2 regions of the Bacillus sp. NMTD17 genome follow, and region 2 is predicted to be linked to the other one. Evidence: riboswitches for the same ligand, from Rfam matches in the RefSeq annotation. Region 2 holds a riboswitch; the other holds the start of a gene.

Evidence for each region. Region 2 has a riboswitch for lysine ahead of C6347_RS14800 (aspartate kinase). Riboswitches for the same ligand answer to the same signal wherever they lie in the genome.
Region 1: another riboswitch for lysine. It lies ahead of C6347_RS03825 (amino acid permease); the one in region 2 lies ahead of C6347_RS14800 (aspartate kinase).

What each region holds. Positions count from the first base shown of each region.
Region 1 is NZ_PVRH01000001.1:749,050-756,605, reverse strand. It holds gene C6347_RS03845 (ABC transporter ATP-binding protein) at 1-674, opposite strand, end outside; gene C6347_RS03840 (FecCD family ABC transporter permease) at 694-1,716, opposite strand; gene C6347_RS03835 (FecCD family ABC transporter permease) at 1,717-2,769, opposite strand; gene C6347_RS03830 (iron-hydroxamate ABC transporter substrate-binding protein) at 3,029-3,967, shown strand; gene C6347_RS03825 (amino acid permease) at 4,004-5,410, opposite strand; lysine riboswitch at 5,603-5,781, opposite strand; gene sspJ (small acid-soluble spore protein SspJ) at 5,903-6,046, opposite strand; gene C6347_RS03810 (MarR family winged helix-turn-helix transcriptional regulator) at 6,129-6,557, opposite strand; gene C6347_RS03805 (metal-dependent hydrolase) at 6,729-7,220, shown strand; gene C6347_RS03800 (LTA synthase family protein) at 7,346-7,556, shown strand, end outside.
Region 2 is NZ_PVRH01000005.1:107,518-115,073, forward strand. It holds gene C6347_RS14775 (electron transfer flavoprotein subunit beta/FixA family protein) at 1-218, shown strand, start outside; gene C6347_RS14780 (electron transfer flavoprotein subunit alpha/FixB family protein) at 263-1,240, shown strand; gene C6347_RS14785 (alpha-N-arabinofuranosidase) at 1,316-2,794, shown strand; gene trxA (thioredoxin) at 3,040-3,354, shown strand; gene uvrC (excinuclease ABC subunit UvrC) at 3,494-5,266, shown strand; lysine riboswitch at 5,330-5,507, shown strand; gene C6347_RS14800 (aspartate kinase) at 5,648-6,883, shown strand; gene C6347_RS14805 (YslB family protein) at 7,047-7,490, opposite strand.

The sequences.
Region 1 (7,556 bases), on a different contig from region 2:
TGAGGCGTCCCATCTTTGATGACTTTTCCTTGATTGAGGGCAATCATGTAATGAGAAAAACGTGCCGCATGATTCAAATCATGAATGACCATCAACACAGTTCGTCCCTGCTCTCTGTTTAACCGTTCTAACAGCTGAAGAATCTCGAGCTGATGCGCAAGATCCAAATACGTCGTTGGCTCATCTAATAGAAGCAGTTCTGTTTCCTGGGCAAGTGCCATCGCAATCCATACACGCTGACGCTGTCCACCGGAAAGTGCTTCAATTGGCCGGTCATGAAAAGCGATCATGCCCGTTTCCTCAAGTGCCCATCTGATGATTCGTTTATCTTCATTTGATAAGCGACCAAATCCATTTTGATGTGGGAAACGTCCATATGACACAAGCTCATACACTGTCAGTCCGCTTGGTGCTTCGGGCGTTTGCGGTAAGATCGCCATTTGTTTTGAAATTTCTTTTGTAGGCGTTTGATGAATAGCCTGACCATTTAAGTAAACAGCTCCTTGATGGGACTTCATGATCCGGGACATTGTTTTTAAAATCGTTGATTTCCCGCATCCATTCGGCCCGATCAGTGTTGTCACCTTGCCTTTTGGGATACTGATATTTAAATCATCTACAATCAAACGGTCCTGATAACCGATACAAAGCTTTTCTGTTTCGAGCGATTTCATATGTTTTTCTCCTTCCTCATTAGTTCGTTTTCATCAATAAGTAAATGAAGTAAGGTGCGCCTAAAGCAGAAACGACAAGGCCAACTGGCACCTCTGATGGTGCAAGTATGACGCGGCCAAGTGTATCTGCCAGTAATAATAACAGTGCGCCAATCAACGCGGAGGCCGGTATCATTCCTTGATGCTTTGGCCCAACAAGCTTTCTCGCCAAGTGCGGTGCGGCTAACCCTAGGAACGAGATACTACCTGCAACAGCGACACTTGCACCTGCTAATGCAACGGCAATCAGCATCAGAAAGCTTCTTTCTTTATGAACCGAGATCCCTAAGCCATAGGACAGCTGGTCACCTAAATTCATGATATTTAGGTAGCGTGCTCTCACAAGCGCTAACACAAGGAAAATGAGCATCCATGGCAGAACAGACAGGACATACGTCCAGCTTGAGCCCCAAATGCTTCCTGATAACCACACGATGGCTTGGTTAAAGTCATTTGGGCTCATTTTTAATTGGATGACCACAATCGCTGCTGAAAACGCAGCATTAACGCCAATTCCCGTTAAAATCAATCGAACAGGTGTGATGCCTTTTTTCCACGCTAACACATAGATGAGAAATGCAGCAAAGCCTGCACCTGCAAATGCGAAAAGCGGCAGTACAAAAATCGTCAAATTACCTAAGTTCGACATCGTGCCTTGGAATGCAAAGATAAAGAGCACAACGGCAAATCCTGCGCCCGCATTCACACCAAGAATACCGGGATCAGCCAAGCCGTTTTGAGAAACACCTTGCCAGATAGCTCCTGATACAGCGATGGAAGCACCAACAAGTAAAGCGATGATCATTCTTGGAAGTCTGAATTCGAACAGCACAAGCTCATCCATTTCACTTCCGAATCCAAAAAATGTTTTCAATGTATCTATCGGAGAAATACGAATTTCTCCGGTATTTAAACTAATCAGAAATACCGCGACGATGGCTAAAAAGATCATCAGCATCGTTCGTTTATATTTCTTTTTCTTTGCCTGCTGCACCATTTCCATTTAAATTCCGCTCCTTTCACGTCTAGCTAAATATAAGAAGAAAGGAACGCCTATAATCGCAGTAATGGCACCGACTGGCGTTTCAAATGGAGCATTGACTAGCCTTGCAGCAATGTCTGCATAAATTAACAAAATGGCACCTAAAATAGCTGAGCAAGGGATAATCCATCGATAGTCCACTCCGACCAAGAATCTAGTGACATGGGGAATGACAAGCCCGATAAAACCAATTGAGCCTGCCACCGACACAGCAGCACCGGTTAAAAGAATTACGACCAATATTCCTAGCACCTTGACCGTTTTCGTATACTGCCCGAGCCCTTTAGCCAATTCATCACCTAAGCTCAGTACAGTGATCGAGCGAGCAAGGATCATCGCAATCAAAAGTCCTGCAATAGCGACTGGAATAATGACCTGAATGTTGCTCCAATTCACACCTGCAACGCCGCCCGCATACCAAAAGCTCATGTCCTGAGCGACATCAAACCGGATGGCAATTGCTGAAGAGATGGAGCTTAAAAGTGCCCCAACCGCCGTACCTGCTAGTGCGAGCTTCACTGGGGTCAGTCCTCCCTTAGACAGAGTACCGACACCAAACACAATAGATGCACCGAGTGCGGCTCCAGCAAATGACCAAAGAATTAATGTGAAAGAAGATTGACCTGGGAAAAATGCAAATGCTATCGCAATCGCAAATGCAGAGCCATTTGTCACACCCATAATTTCAGGAGACGCAAGCGCATTTCTTGTCATCCCTTGCATGATGGCACCAGATACAGCTAAAAAGGCACCGACGAGTGCAGCCCCAACTGTACGCGGCAGCCTCAATTCCCGAATGATTTGATGTGAAGTTTGTTGTGGATCAAATTGAAAAATGGCTTCCCATACCGTGTGAAGATGAATATTTGCTGCTCCTAATGATACCGATAAAAAAAGACCAAATGCTAAAGCGATAATTCCTATGATGACAACAGCTGCTGTTCCAAAGGGTTTCGTGACAATATCCATTGCATCGTCCTTGGCTGGCAGCTGTTTATTCGATTGTGAGCCCAAAACCAGTCTCTTCCTTTCCGTTCATATCTATTCCTCATTAGTGATAATGATTATCAATCTCGAAGTCTAGTATATCATTTTCTTTTCTTTTTGAAATCATTGTTCTGAACATTTTCTTTATTTTCATCAAAAAACCGGGAGAAACTTACCATTTTTCTTTAGGTCCTAAAATAGCCGATGCATTTTTCATCCCATCATGTTACGATATAATTGAAATTGAGAATCATTATCAAAAGAAAGTGAATAGGAGAGAATCTTTGTGAAAAAACGATCGGGATTTCTTTTGATTTTCTTAGCCGTTCTTATGCTTTTTACAGCTGCTTGCGGCAGCACTTCAAATAAAAAATCTGGCGCCAACCAGAATGACACAATCACCTATCAGGATGTCAAAGGTGAGGTCAAACTCCCTAAAGATCCGAAACGAATTGTGCTTCTGGCGGAAAGCTACTATGGAGACCTCGTGACACTTGGCAAGACGCCAATTGCTGCAACTGCACCCATCTTTAAAAACCCTTTCTATAAGGGAAAAACGGATGGTGTCAAAAACCTTGGACCAACCCCTTCTGTCGAAAAGGTAGCGGCTTTGAAGCCAGATATGATTATCGCTTGGGGAGAAGACGAGAAATTTGATCAATACAAAAAAATTGCTCCAACCGTTGCAATTAAATACAATCAATATTCCTTTAAAGATCAGCTAAAAGAATTCGGTAAAATGACAGGTACACCGAAAAAAGCAGCAGAATGGATCACAAAATGGGATACAAAAATAGCTGAGGTAAAGCCTAAAGTAACAAAAGCGGTCGGCAGCAAAACCGTTTCAATCGTGTCGCCTTTTGATAAAGGTATTTATATCTTTGGAAACACCTTTGCGCGCGGAGGCGAAATCATTTATGACGAGCTGAAATTACGTGCGCCAAAGGCAGTTAAAAAAGACGCTATCGACAGCGGTGTCGGCTATGCAAATATTTCCCTTGAAAAGCTGCCAGAATACGCAGGCGACTATATTTTCACTAGTCCATGGAGTGGTTCAAAAAGTAAAGGAGACCAAGTGTATGAAAGCAGCATTTGGACATCACTGCCTGCTGTACAAAATAAACACGTATTTGAAATCGATCCTGTCGGGTACTTCTTTAATGACCCAGTGTCACTAGAAGGACAGCTTGAGTTTATTGTGGACCGATTAACATCCGCATCATAAAAAAAACGTTTCTCCATTTCTGGAGAAACGTTAACCTTATTCTGTTCCTTTGGCGAATCCTTTTGACATGAATGGATAAAGCAAAATACCTACTAAGAACAGACCGATCCCAAGTCCAAATGTTTTCAAATCAGCTGTGCCTGAAATAATGACCCAAGCGGAATACCCCATCGCAACAAGCGCAATGATTCCGTCTCTTGTTCGCTTCCCTTTTTGAAGATCATACGTGTCACCTTGCATGATGACCTTAAAGCTATAGATCGAAGACACAATATACGGAATGAGATACGCAAGTGTCGCTGATGTCGTTAAAAAGGTAAAAGCTTCATTAATCGTACGGGACATCACGGAGAAAATAAACAGTTGTGACATGATATTTGTAACCGTCAAAGCAAAAACAGGACTGCCTTTTTTGTTTGTTTTTGCAAATACTGCTGGGAAATCGCCAGCCTTTGCTGCTTGATACGGTACTTCTGAACCAAGTAAGATCCAGCCAAGCATCGAGCCAAATAAACAAATGATCGCAAGCAGTGCCATGACTATTCCGCCAGCCGGTCCAATAATGAGCTGAAGCACGTCAACGAATGGTTTATCTGAGCCTTGCAACTGATCATGCGGCAGGACGCCCATTGTAATCAATGTAATAATCATGTAGATGGAAAGTGCGATTAAAAGACCTGTAATCGTTGCACGTTTCACATCGCGCTGCGAGGATGCTCTCCCTGATAAAATCACAGCTGATTCGATGCCAATAAATGCCCATAGTGTGGAAATGGCCGCATGATGAATTTGGCCTCCAAGTCCGAGCACTCCTTCGCCTTCTGCTGCAACTGGGAAGTAATAATGTTCAAATAATGCCGTTTGGAATGCAAATAATCCCGCAACAATAAAAAGGACGAATCCAAGTACCTTTGAAAAGGTCGTAATAAAGTTTAATTTACTTGCAGCACTTAAGCTTGTAATTAAGATCGTATGTGTGCCCCAAAGAAGAATGGTACATACAATAAACGTTGTCAGCTGACCAAGTGTGATCGCTTCTTTTCCAAAGGTGAAAATCTCCGTCTTCACGGTGAGAATAGGGAAAAATGTCGTTAAATAACCGGCAAGACTCGTAATAATTGCGACATTACTAATCCAGCTTGCCACCCAATATCCCCAAACCATTGTAAAACCGGCCGCTTTCCCTTTTTTCGGATCGTTAAAAAGCGCTCTTGCATAACTTTGTGGTCCAGCCGTCAGCTGCGGCTTATGAATGGACAAATGCCCAAAAACAAGTGCAATCATCAGCACACCGCCACCTGTAACAAGCCATGCCATCGTCACACCTAAAGGACTGGCATGCTGGGCAAGTGTACTTGGCAGCATAAAGATGCCTGACCCTACCATATTTCCGACGACAAAAGCCGTCAATAACCAAAAACCCCATTTTTTTGTCTGTTCCATTTCCGTACCTCCGTTATATTCACTTCGGACCAGACCCGGCAGTATCTTCATTGATATATTCGTGAAGCAATGACTTGTATTCTTTATGTTCATCATGGGTCACTTTCTTAACAGCATACCCTTATCTTAGATACTCAGAACATAAAAAAAAGCCTGAACAACAGTCCATGCTTTTCAAAACATACACCTTGATCTCCGGATAGCCCTCCACGCTTCAAAGACGTGGCAGTCCTGCATTTATTCAATGCAGACCCAGCATAAAGAAAGTTGGAGCTCTCTCTACACTTCGGCGCTGATGCCTTTTTTCTCATGATCTTCGATTCCATCTCTCCCATGAGTGACTCATCATCCGCGCAACCTCTACCTCACTGAGACATAGCGTGAGGATTTCTATTCATTTTTACTACACGAAGGTTATCAAACATTCTCACATCTGTCAAAGGGAAAAACATAGAAAAAAGGCAGAGAATCATTTCTCTGCCTATTACCTGCTTATTGATCGTTGTTTTTCTTCTTTTGTACAGCTTCCTGAAGCGGATCGCCTGCTAGCTCTTTGCTTGCTTCTTCTAACAGCTGATCAACCTGCTTGTGGTCTTGCTCGCTTTTCGCCTTTTTATCCTTTTGGAAAAATGACATCGCTGTTTCCTCCCTTTTCATAAAATGCGGTTGCCTGTTTAATTTGTGCTACAGTGCGCCTCATTATACAAGGTGGAAAGGCTCAATCATCATGGAAGGTCTGTCTCATTTTTTGCAAATACGTCAAAAAGGTCTTTAAGTCTTCCTTTGTGAAGTCTGACATCATATGCTGAATCACCTTTCCGAAAAGACGTGTATGCTTTTCATAAATCGCTACCCCTTTTTCCGTAGCTTCTAACCGGACTAGCGTGGGGTCGTCTTTGTCACGTTCTCTCTGAATATAGCCCTGCTCACATAATTTATTGAGTGCAATGGAGGCTGCACCTGGGTTTAAGGAGAGTCTTTGTTTCAGCTCTTCGGCATGTGATACTTTGCCTTGTATCAAAATAGAAAGAGCATATATCTGCGGTGGCGTGATGTCTTTTTCTAACTCAAGTAACTTGCGGTTTAATTTACGGCTGACTTCATAATGTACGAGAACAATTTCTTTTAAAATGTCTGCATTACTCATCCGAATCGCATCCTTATCGTTAGTATCAACATGACTTCCCCCTTATTATAGAATGTTTTTCCAATCAGCCAACCCTTTTGTCCTCTTTTTCTTTAGAAATAAGCCTTGCTGAATGAATTCACCCTTGATATAGTGAGTACTTGAACAAAAGATAGAACAGGAGTACGCATCATGACAGGAAAAACACACATTATGGGCGGAATCGCCGCCTCAACGGCCGTCGCCTACTACTACGGACTCGACCCAGTCATCATGGCTGCAGCTGGATCAGCAGGTGCTCTGATCCCCGATCTTTGCCATACAAAAAGTAAAATCGGCAGAAAATTCCCGTTGCTCTCGACACTAATCAGCAGCGTGTTCGGTCATCGCACGTTTACACACAGTTTATTATTTCTGCTGATCATTTATTTTCTCGCGACAACATACATTCCAAATGACAGCTTAAGTACCGGTTTACTCGTTGGAATGGCGAGCCACCTTATCCTTGATGCTGGAACAGTGAACGGCATTAAATTTTTATTTCCAGCTTCCATTAAAGTGCGTCTCCCCTTCTATGTCAAAACAGGCAGCACAGGAGAACAAGTCGTACTAGCTGCTCTCACCGTCGTCACCTGCTATTACATCGCCGTCATCTGCGGCATATCCATCCCAATCCAGTTCTAACAGAATAAAAAAAGAGTTTTGCGAAAAAGACAGGATATGAATTGATCATTCCTCATTTTTTTAGTAGGTTTAAGATAAGTGTTTTTGCCTTGCAGCTGAATACAGAATGGTGAGGAGATACATAAATGAAAGCGTTTTTCAAAAATCACTGGTTTTTAGTGTATTCCATCCTTTTCATGTGGATGAAAACATACATCATTTATCAATTCGGATTTCACATACGAACGGCCAATCTGTTTCATGAATGGCTGCTTTTGATCAATCCACTTAGCTTTTTGCTCCCTTTGTTTGGGATTGCTCTTTTTTTAAATGAAACCAACCAAAAGGTTTTTTTAT
Region 2 (7,556 bases):
CATCATTACCAGGCATTATGAAGGCAAAGAAAAAGCCTTTAGAAGAAGTGGAACTTGATGATTTAGATCTTGATGAAGACGATGTGCCATATAAAATCAAAACAATTGAACGTTTCTTACCGGAGAAAAAAGAGGGTGGCAAGGTGCTCAGCGGTGAGCTTCAGGATCAAGTCAAAGAACTGACAGATCTACTAAGAAACGAAGCAAAGGTCATCTAAACATCCGCTTTACGATATCACGAGAACAAGGGGGAACTTGAAAGATGAGTAAAAAAGTTGTTGTACTTGGAGAAAGTCGTGACGGTAAATTAAGAAATGTGACATTTGAAGCCATTGCTGCCGCTCATCAAGTGGCAGATGGCGGTGAAGTCATTGGCGTGTTAATAGGGGAAGACGTCAAAGACCTAGCGAATGAACTGCTTTACTATGGAGCGGATCATGTCATGATTGTGGAGCATCCGCACCTTTCATACTATACATCAGATGGTTTTGCGCAGGCGCTTCAAGCGATATTAGATCAGGTTGACCCAGATGCCGTACTCTTTGGCCATACGTCTATCGGAAAAGACTTGTCGCCGAAAATAGCTGCACGCTTGCAGACTGGCCTAATTTCAGATGCGATTGATGTAAGCGTTACCGGAGAACACCTCGTTTTCACTAGACCGATTTACTCTGGTAAAGCCTTCGAAAAAGTGATTTCAACAGATCGTCTGCTTTTGGCGACCATACGGCCAAACAACGTGGCACCTCTTGAGCGGGATGCCTCACGAAGCGGAGAAATTACACCGGTTTCTGTCGATATTCAGAACCTGCGAACGATTGTGAAGGAAGTCATTAAAAAAACGTCAGAAGGTGTAGATTTATCTGAAGCAAAGGTCATCGTCGCCGGGGGACGCGGGGTCAAGAGCAAGGAAGGGTTTGAACCACTGAATGAACTCGCCGAAACGCTGGGCGCAGCAGTCGGTGCCTCGCGTGGCGCCTGTGATGCAGACTACTGTGATTATGCCCTGCAAATTGGGCAAACAGGTAAGGTCGTCACACCTGATCTCTATATTGCGTGCGGGATATCAGGGGCGATTCAGCATTTAGCCGGAATGTCTAACAGTAAAGTCATTGTGGCGATTAACAAAGACCCAGAAGCCGAGATCTTCAAAATTGCCGATTATGGAATCGTCGGTGATTTGTTTGAAGTGGTACCGCTTTTGAATGAAGAGTTAAAAAAGATGAATATCCACTCGTAACGCTCATACACTCAGAATGCCTAGGTATTCTGGGTTTTTTTGTATGTAATCAATAAACAAAGGAGCGGTTGACAAGTGAAGGGGACAGTAAAAGTCAATGACGTGATCGGACGTATTTCTAAACACATCTATGGACACTTTCAAGAGCATTTAGGAAGAGGGATTTATGACGGGATTTGGGTAGGAAAAGATTCAGCGATTGATCATATTGAGGGGATTCGTACGGATGTGCTAAAGGCTCTTCAAGCATTACATATTCCGGTGCTTAGGTGGCCAGGCGGTTGCTTCGCAGACGAGTATCATTGGGCAAATGGTGTAGGTGATCTCAGTGAACGAAAACCGATGGTGAACACTCATTGGGGCGGCACGGTTGAATCCAATGCATTTGGTACGCATGAATTTATGAAATTGTGTGAGCTGCTTGAATGTGAGCCTTATATTTGCGGGAATGTGGGAAGCGGGTCTGTTCAAGAATTAGCAGAATGGGTCGAGTATATTACATTTCCAAAGGGAACACCTATGTCTGATTGGCGTATTCAAAATGGAAAACAAGAACCTTGGAAGCTGACCTATGTTGGTGTAGGCAATGAAAGCTGGGGCTGCGGCGGGAATATGACGCCTGAATACTATGCTGATTTATATAAACGTTATCAAACGTATGTGAGAGAGTTTGCGGGTCAGACGATATACAAAATCGCGTGCGGCGCAAATTCAAATGACGTGAATTGGACAAAAGTATTAATGGAGCGGGCCGCACCTTGGATGGATGGACTCAGTTTGCATTACTACACTGTACCCGGTACATGGGAGAAAAAAGGGTCAGCGACTGAATTTGATGAGGATGAATGGTTTATCACGTTGAAAAAAGCCTATGAGATGGAACGGCTTGTCGTGGATCATGGAGAGATCATGGATCGTTATGATCCAGACAAGCGAATCGGGATGATTATTGATGAATGGGGAACATGGTATGACCCAGAGCCAGGGACAAATCCTGGGTTTTTGTATCAGCAGAACACACTAAGAGACGCCCTTGTTTGTGCTCTGCATTTTCATATATTTCATCGTCATTGCCAGCGGATTCATATGGCGAATATTGCCCAGACGGTCAATGTTCTGCAAGCAATGGTGTTAACGGAAGACGAAAAGATGCTCCTAACGCCTACGTATCATGTGTTTCACATGTTTCAAGTGCATCAAGAGGAAGAAGCACTTGAAGTGGAGTTTGTGTCAACGCCTTATGAACGCAGAGGAGAAAAAATACCTCAGGTTAGTGTGTCAGCTTCGCGTTCGTCAGATAAGATGCATATTAGCTTCTGTCACCTGAATCCGCATGAACAAAACGAAGTATCCCTTGCCATTGAAGGTTTGGATGCTCAAACGAAAGTCACGGGCCGCGTGCTGACAGCGGACCGCATGAATGCGCACAACACATTTGACGATCCTCATGCTGTCCAGCCAGCAGAGTTTCAGCAATTTGCTGTAAAACCCGGTGAATTGACCATAGATCTGCCGCCAATGTCGGTGGTGATGATCACGGTCGATCTGGCTTGATCGCATATTTAGATGTTTGATGAGCAGGATGTTGGGGCATCATACATTGTAAATGAAGCGGAAAGGGAGTTATTTATATGCTTAGAACGATTCTCATGATTATCGGTGCAATTGTTGTCATTGGTGCGATTGTACGGTTTGTTTTTTAATTCATTTCATAAAAAATGATTCGTAAGCATTTCATTCGCAAGTCACATTGGTAGATGCTATACTAAAAAGCATAATTTACATTGGAGGAATGAATAATGGCAATCGTAAAAGCGACTGACGCAACATTTTCACAAGAAACTGCAGAAGGTGTTGTTCTTGCGGACTTTTGGGCACCATGGTGCGGACCATGTAAAATGATTGCTCCAGTTCTTGAAGAACTTGATCAAGAAATGGGCGACAAAATGAAAATTGTAAAAATTGATGTAGACGATAACCAAGAAACTGCTGGTAAATACGGCGTGATGAGTATCCCAACACTTCTTGTTTTAAAAGACGGTGAAGTGGTAGAAACATCTGTTGGTTTCAAACCAAAAGAAGCACTTGCTGAACTTGTCAACAAACATCTATAAACCTGTCTATGCCCGAGCGGCATACTCAATGAAGCGGTTCTCGTAAAGACGAGAGCCGCTTTTCTTTCAACATGGTATAAAACAAATGTTCGTGATACACTAGAAGGAGTGAAAGAGGAAAACAAGGACGGATGAAAATATGAACAAACTGATCAAAGAAAAGCTATCGGTCTTGCCAGATCAACCAGGCTGCTACTTAATGAAAGATCGACAAAATACAGTCATTTATGTGGGAAAGGCAAAGGTCTTAAAAAATAGAGTGCGCTCTTATTTCACGGGATCTCATGACGCCAAAACGCAGCGGCTTGTCAGTGAAATTGAGGACTTTGAATACATTGTCACCTCTTCTAATATCGAGGCACTCATTTTAGAGCTAAATTTAATCAAAAAATACGACCCAAAATACAACGTCATGCTTAAGGATGACAAAACGTATCCTTTTATTAAAATTACGAATGAACGGCATCCTAAGCTGATCGTCACCCGCAATGTGAAAAAGGACAAAGGGAAATATTTCGGACCATACCCGAACGTACAAGCAGCCAGAGAAACGAAGAAGCTGCTCGACCGTTTATATCCACTGAGAAAATGTGCAACCCTTCCTGATCGCGTCTGTCTATATTATCATCTTGGACAATGTCTCGCGCCGTGCGTATATGACATTTCTCAAGAAACGAATAAGCAGCTCGTGGACGAAATCACAAGGTTTCTAAACGGAGGGCATCAGCAAATCAAAAAAGAACTAAACGAAAAGATGCAGGAAGCCGCCGAACAATTAGAGTTTGAACGGGCAAAAGAACTGAGAGACCAAATCGCTTACATCGACTCAACGATGGAAAAGCAGAAAATGACGATGAGCGATTTATCAGATCGAGATGTCTTTGCATATGCCTATGACAAGGGCTGGATGTGTGTCCAGGTCTTCTTCATCAGGCAGGGGAAATTGATTGAACGCGATGTCAGCCTATTTCCTATGTATCAAGACCCTGAGGAAGAGTTCCTCACGTTTATGGGGCAATTTTATGCAAAGAACAATCACTTTCTGCCGAAGGAAATTTTGGTGCCAGACAGCGTAGATCAAGAGATGATTGAACAATTGCTCGAGACGAACGTTCATCAGCCGAAAAAAGGAAAGAAAAAGGATTTGCTTTTACTTGCCCATCAAAATGCCAAAATCGCCTTAAAAGAAAAATTTTCGCTCATTGAGCGTGATGAAGAGCGGTCCATTGGTGCGGTGAAGCAGCTTGGGGATGCACTAAATATTTATATGCCGTACCGGATTGAAGCATTTGATAACTCGAATATTCAAGGTGCAGACCCGGTTTCTGCCATGGTCGTCTTTCAGGACGGGAAGCCGTATAAAAAGGAATACCGAAAATACAAAATTAAAACCGTCACAGGGCCAGATGATTATGCATCGATGCGTGAAGTCATTAGAAGGCGATATACCCGCGTGTTAAAGGATGAGCTGCCGCTGCCAGATTTAATTTTAATTGACGGAGGAAAGGGACAGATCAATGCAGCGATAGATGTGCTTGAAAATGAATTGAATCTGTCTGTCCCAGTGGCAGGTCTAGTGAAAGATGAAAAGCACCGGACTTCGAATCTGATGATAGGAGATACACTGGAAATTGTTGCGCTGGAGCGGAATAGCCAGGCCTTCTATTTATTGCAGCGCATTCAAGATGAAGTGCACCGGTTCGCTATTAGCTTTCACAGGCAGCTGCGAGGAAAAAATGCATTTCAATCTATTTTAGACGATGTGCCAGGTATCGGAGAAAAGCGTAAAAAACAGCTTCTTAAACATTTTGGCTCTGTGAAAAAGATGAAAGAAGCCTCTATCCAAGACTTTCAGGAGGCTGGCATCCCGAAACAGACGGCCGAACTTTTAAGGGAAGCATTAAAAAAATAGATTGTACTTTTTCCAAAAGTCTGTTAAGCTTGTGACTAAATTTAATAAATGAACGTGTTGTTTGTTGAAGATAGAGGTGCGAACTTCAAGAGTAAGCCTTCAGAGATCGATGGGATCTAGGAAGAGGGCTGAAAGGGGAGCGTCGCCGAAGTGAATAAAATCCACTCATTTTATTCGCTGGCTGTACATTGAAGAAATGTAGGGCTGTCAAGAATGTATTTCTTGGAGGGCTATCTCATTGTTTGCATCGTTTAATGATGATTTTAAAGCAATGGGAGATCTGTTCTCTCATTGCTTTTTTATTTGCAGTGAGCAGACAGTCTCCAAAGCCGCTTCTTGCCTCTTCTCTCACACGTGATCTTTTGAAAAAGGGTGGTAGACATGGGACTAATTGTACAAAAATTTGGCGGAACGTCCGTTGGATCAACAGAAAAAATTCGCAATGCCGCAGAGAGAGTCATCGCTGAACGCGAGGCCGGACATGATGTGGTTGTGGTTGTGTCGGCAATGGGCAAATCTACGGATGTTCTAGTAGACCTAGCGAAAGAACTCACAGATCATCCAAGCAAAAGAGAAATGGATATGCTGCTCGCAACTGGAGAGCAAGTGACCATTTCCTTATTAACGATGGCGCTGCAAGCAAAAGGCTATGATGCCATTTCCTTTACAGGCTGGCAGGCTGGTATGAAAACAGAGCAAGTACATGGTAACGCAAGAATCGTGGATATTGATGAATCAAGAATAAAAGAGGAATTAAGTGCGGGAAAAGTCGTTGTTGTAGCTGGCTTCCAAGGAATTGCAGATGACTTACATATCACAACACTTGGACGCGGTGGATCAGATACAACGGCTGTGGCACTTGCTGCCGCATTAAAGGCTGATAAATGTGATATTTACACAGATGTACCAGGAGTGTTTACGACAGATCCGCGTTATGTACCATCCGCGCGGAAACTTGCAGGTATTTCATACGATGAGATGCTCGAACTGGCTAATTTAGGAGCTGGCGTCTTGCATCCGAGAGCTGTTGAATTTGCAAAAAATTATCAAGTCCCACTAGAAGTCCGTTCTAGTATTGAAAATGAATCGGGTACGTTAATTGAGGAGGAATCATCCATGGAACAAAATTTAGTCGTCAGAGGCATTGCATTTGAGGATCAGATTACACGCGTGACGGTGTGCGGTCTTTCAAGCGGTCTCACCACATTGTCGACCATCTTTACGACGCTTGCGAAGCAAAATATCAATGTCGATATCATCATTCAGTCCGTCACAAGCACCAATCAGACGTCCATCTCTTTCTCTGTGAAAACGGATGATTTGTCCAAAACAGTTGAAGTATTAGAAGAGTATAAAGGAGCGCTTGGCTACGAGCAGATCGAGACAGAAAGTAAATTAGCCAAAGTATCTATCGTTGGATCTGGTATGGTCTCAAATCCAGGAGTAGCCGCTGAAATGTTCGCTGTGTTAGCGGAAAAAGACATACAAGTGAAAATGGTCAGTACGTCTGAAATCAAAGTCTCAACAGTGGTTGGACGAGATGATATGGTCAAAGCAGTTGAAGCGCTGCATGATGCGTTTGATTTATCAAAGGTGAGTGCAACTGCTCACTCTTAAAAAGGCAGGGAGGTGTATCTCATGAAAGAGTGCACCTCTTTTTTAATGGAAAGCGCCGCATACCAGAAAGGAAAACGTGCGTAAACCCATTCACTAAGTATGCTATGATAGAAGAAGACTACAAAAAGGCGTGACCTGAAGTCCGCGCCTTTCATAAAGAGTGTTAGCTAGGGTCTCTTAAATCCCATTTAACGGTTAAAATGACTTTATCAGCACGCTTTTTCACTTGTTCATAAGATTCAGCCACGTGCTCGTTGAGAAGCTGAATTTGTTCAGCAATAAAACCCGCTTCCATCTGAAAGCATGGCTCCTTTTGATAGGTGATTCGATTTGATACAAGTGGACCTTCGAGCTCAAACTCAATTTCCTGTTTTTTCGAATGGACCATCGTGAGCGTTCCCCATCCGGCATCATGGAAAAATTCGGGGATCTTCTCCCATGACTCTTGAGGAAATTTACGAGCAAGCAGTTTACCCGCAAAATACATCATAGATGAATGATCCTGACCCAAAATATCAGGCAGCAGAACTTCGCGTATCAGCTCGTAGGCAAATCCATTGACTTCAATTTCTTTTAGCTGTTCTAAGTTAGATTCGAATTTATTCATTGTACGGCTCCCCTCTTTCAACAATTTATTATAGCTTATGTAAGCATATGATGACAGAGTTTTCCC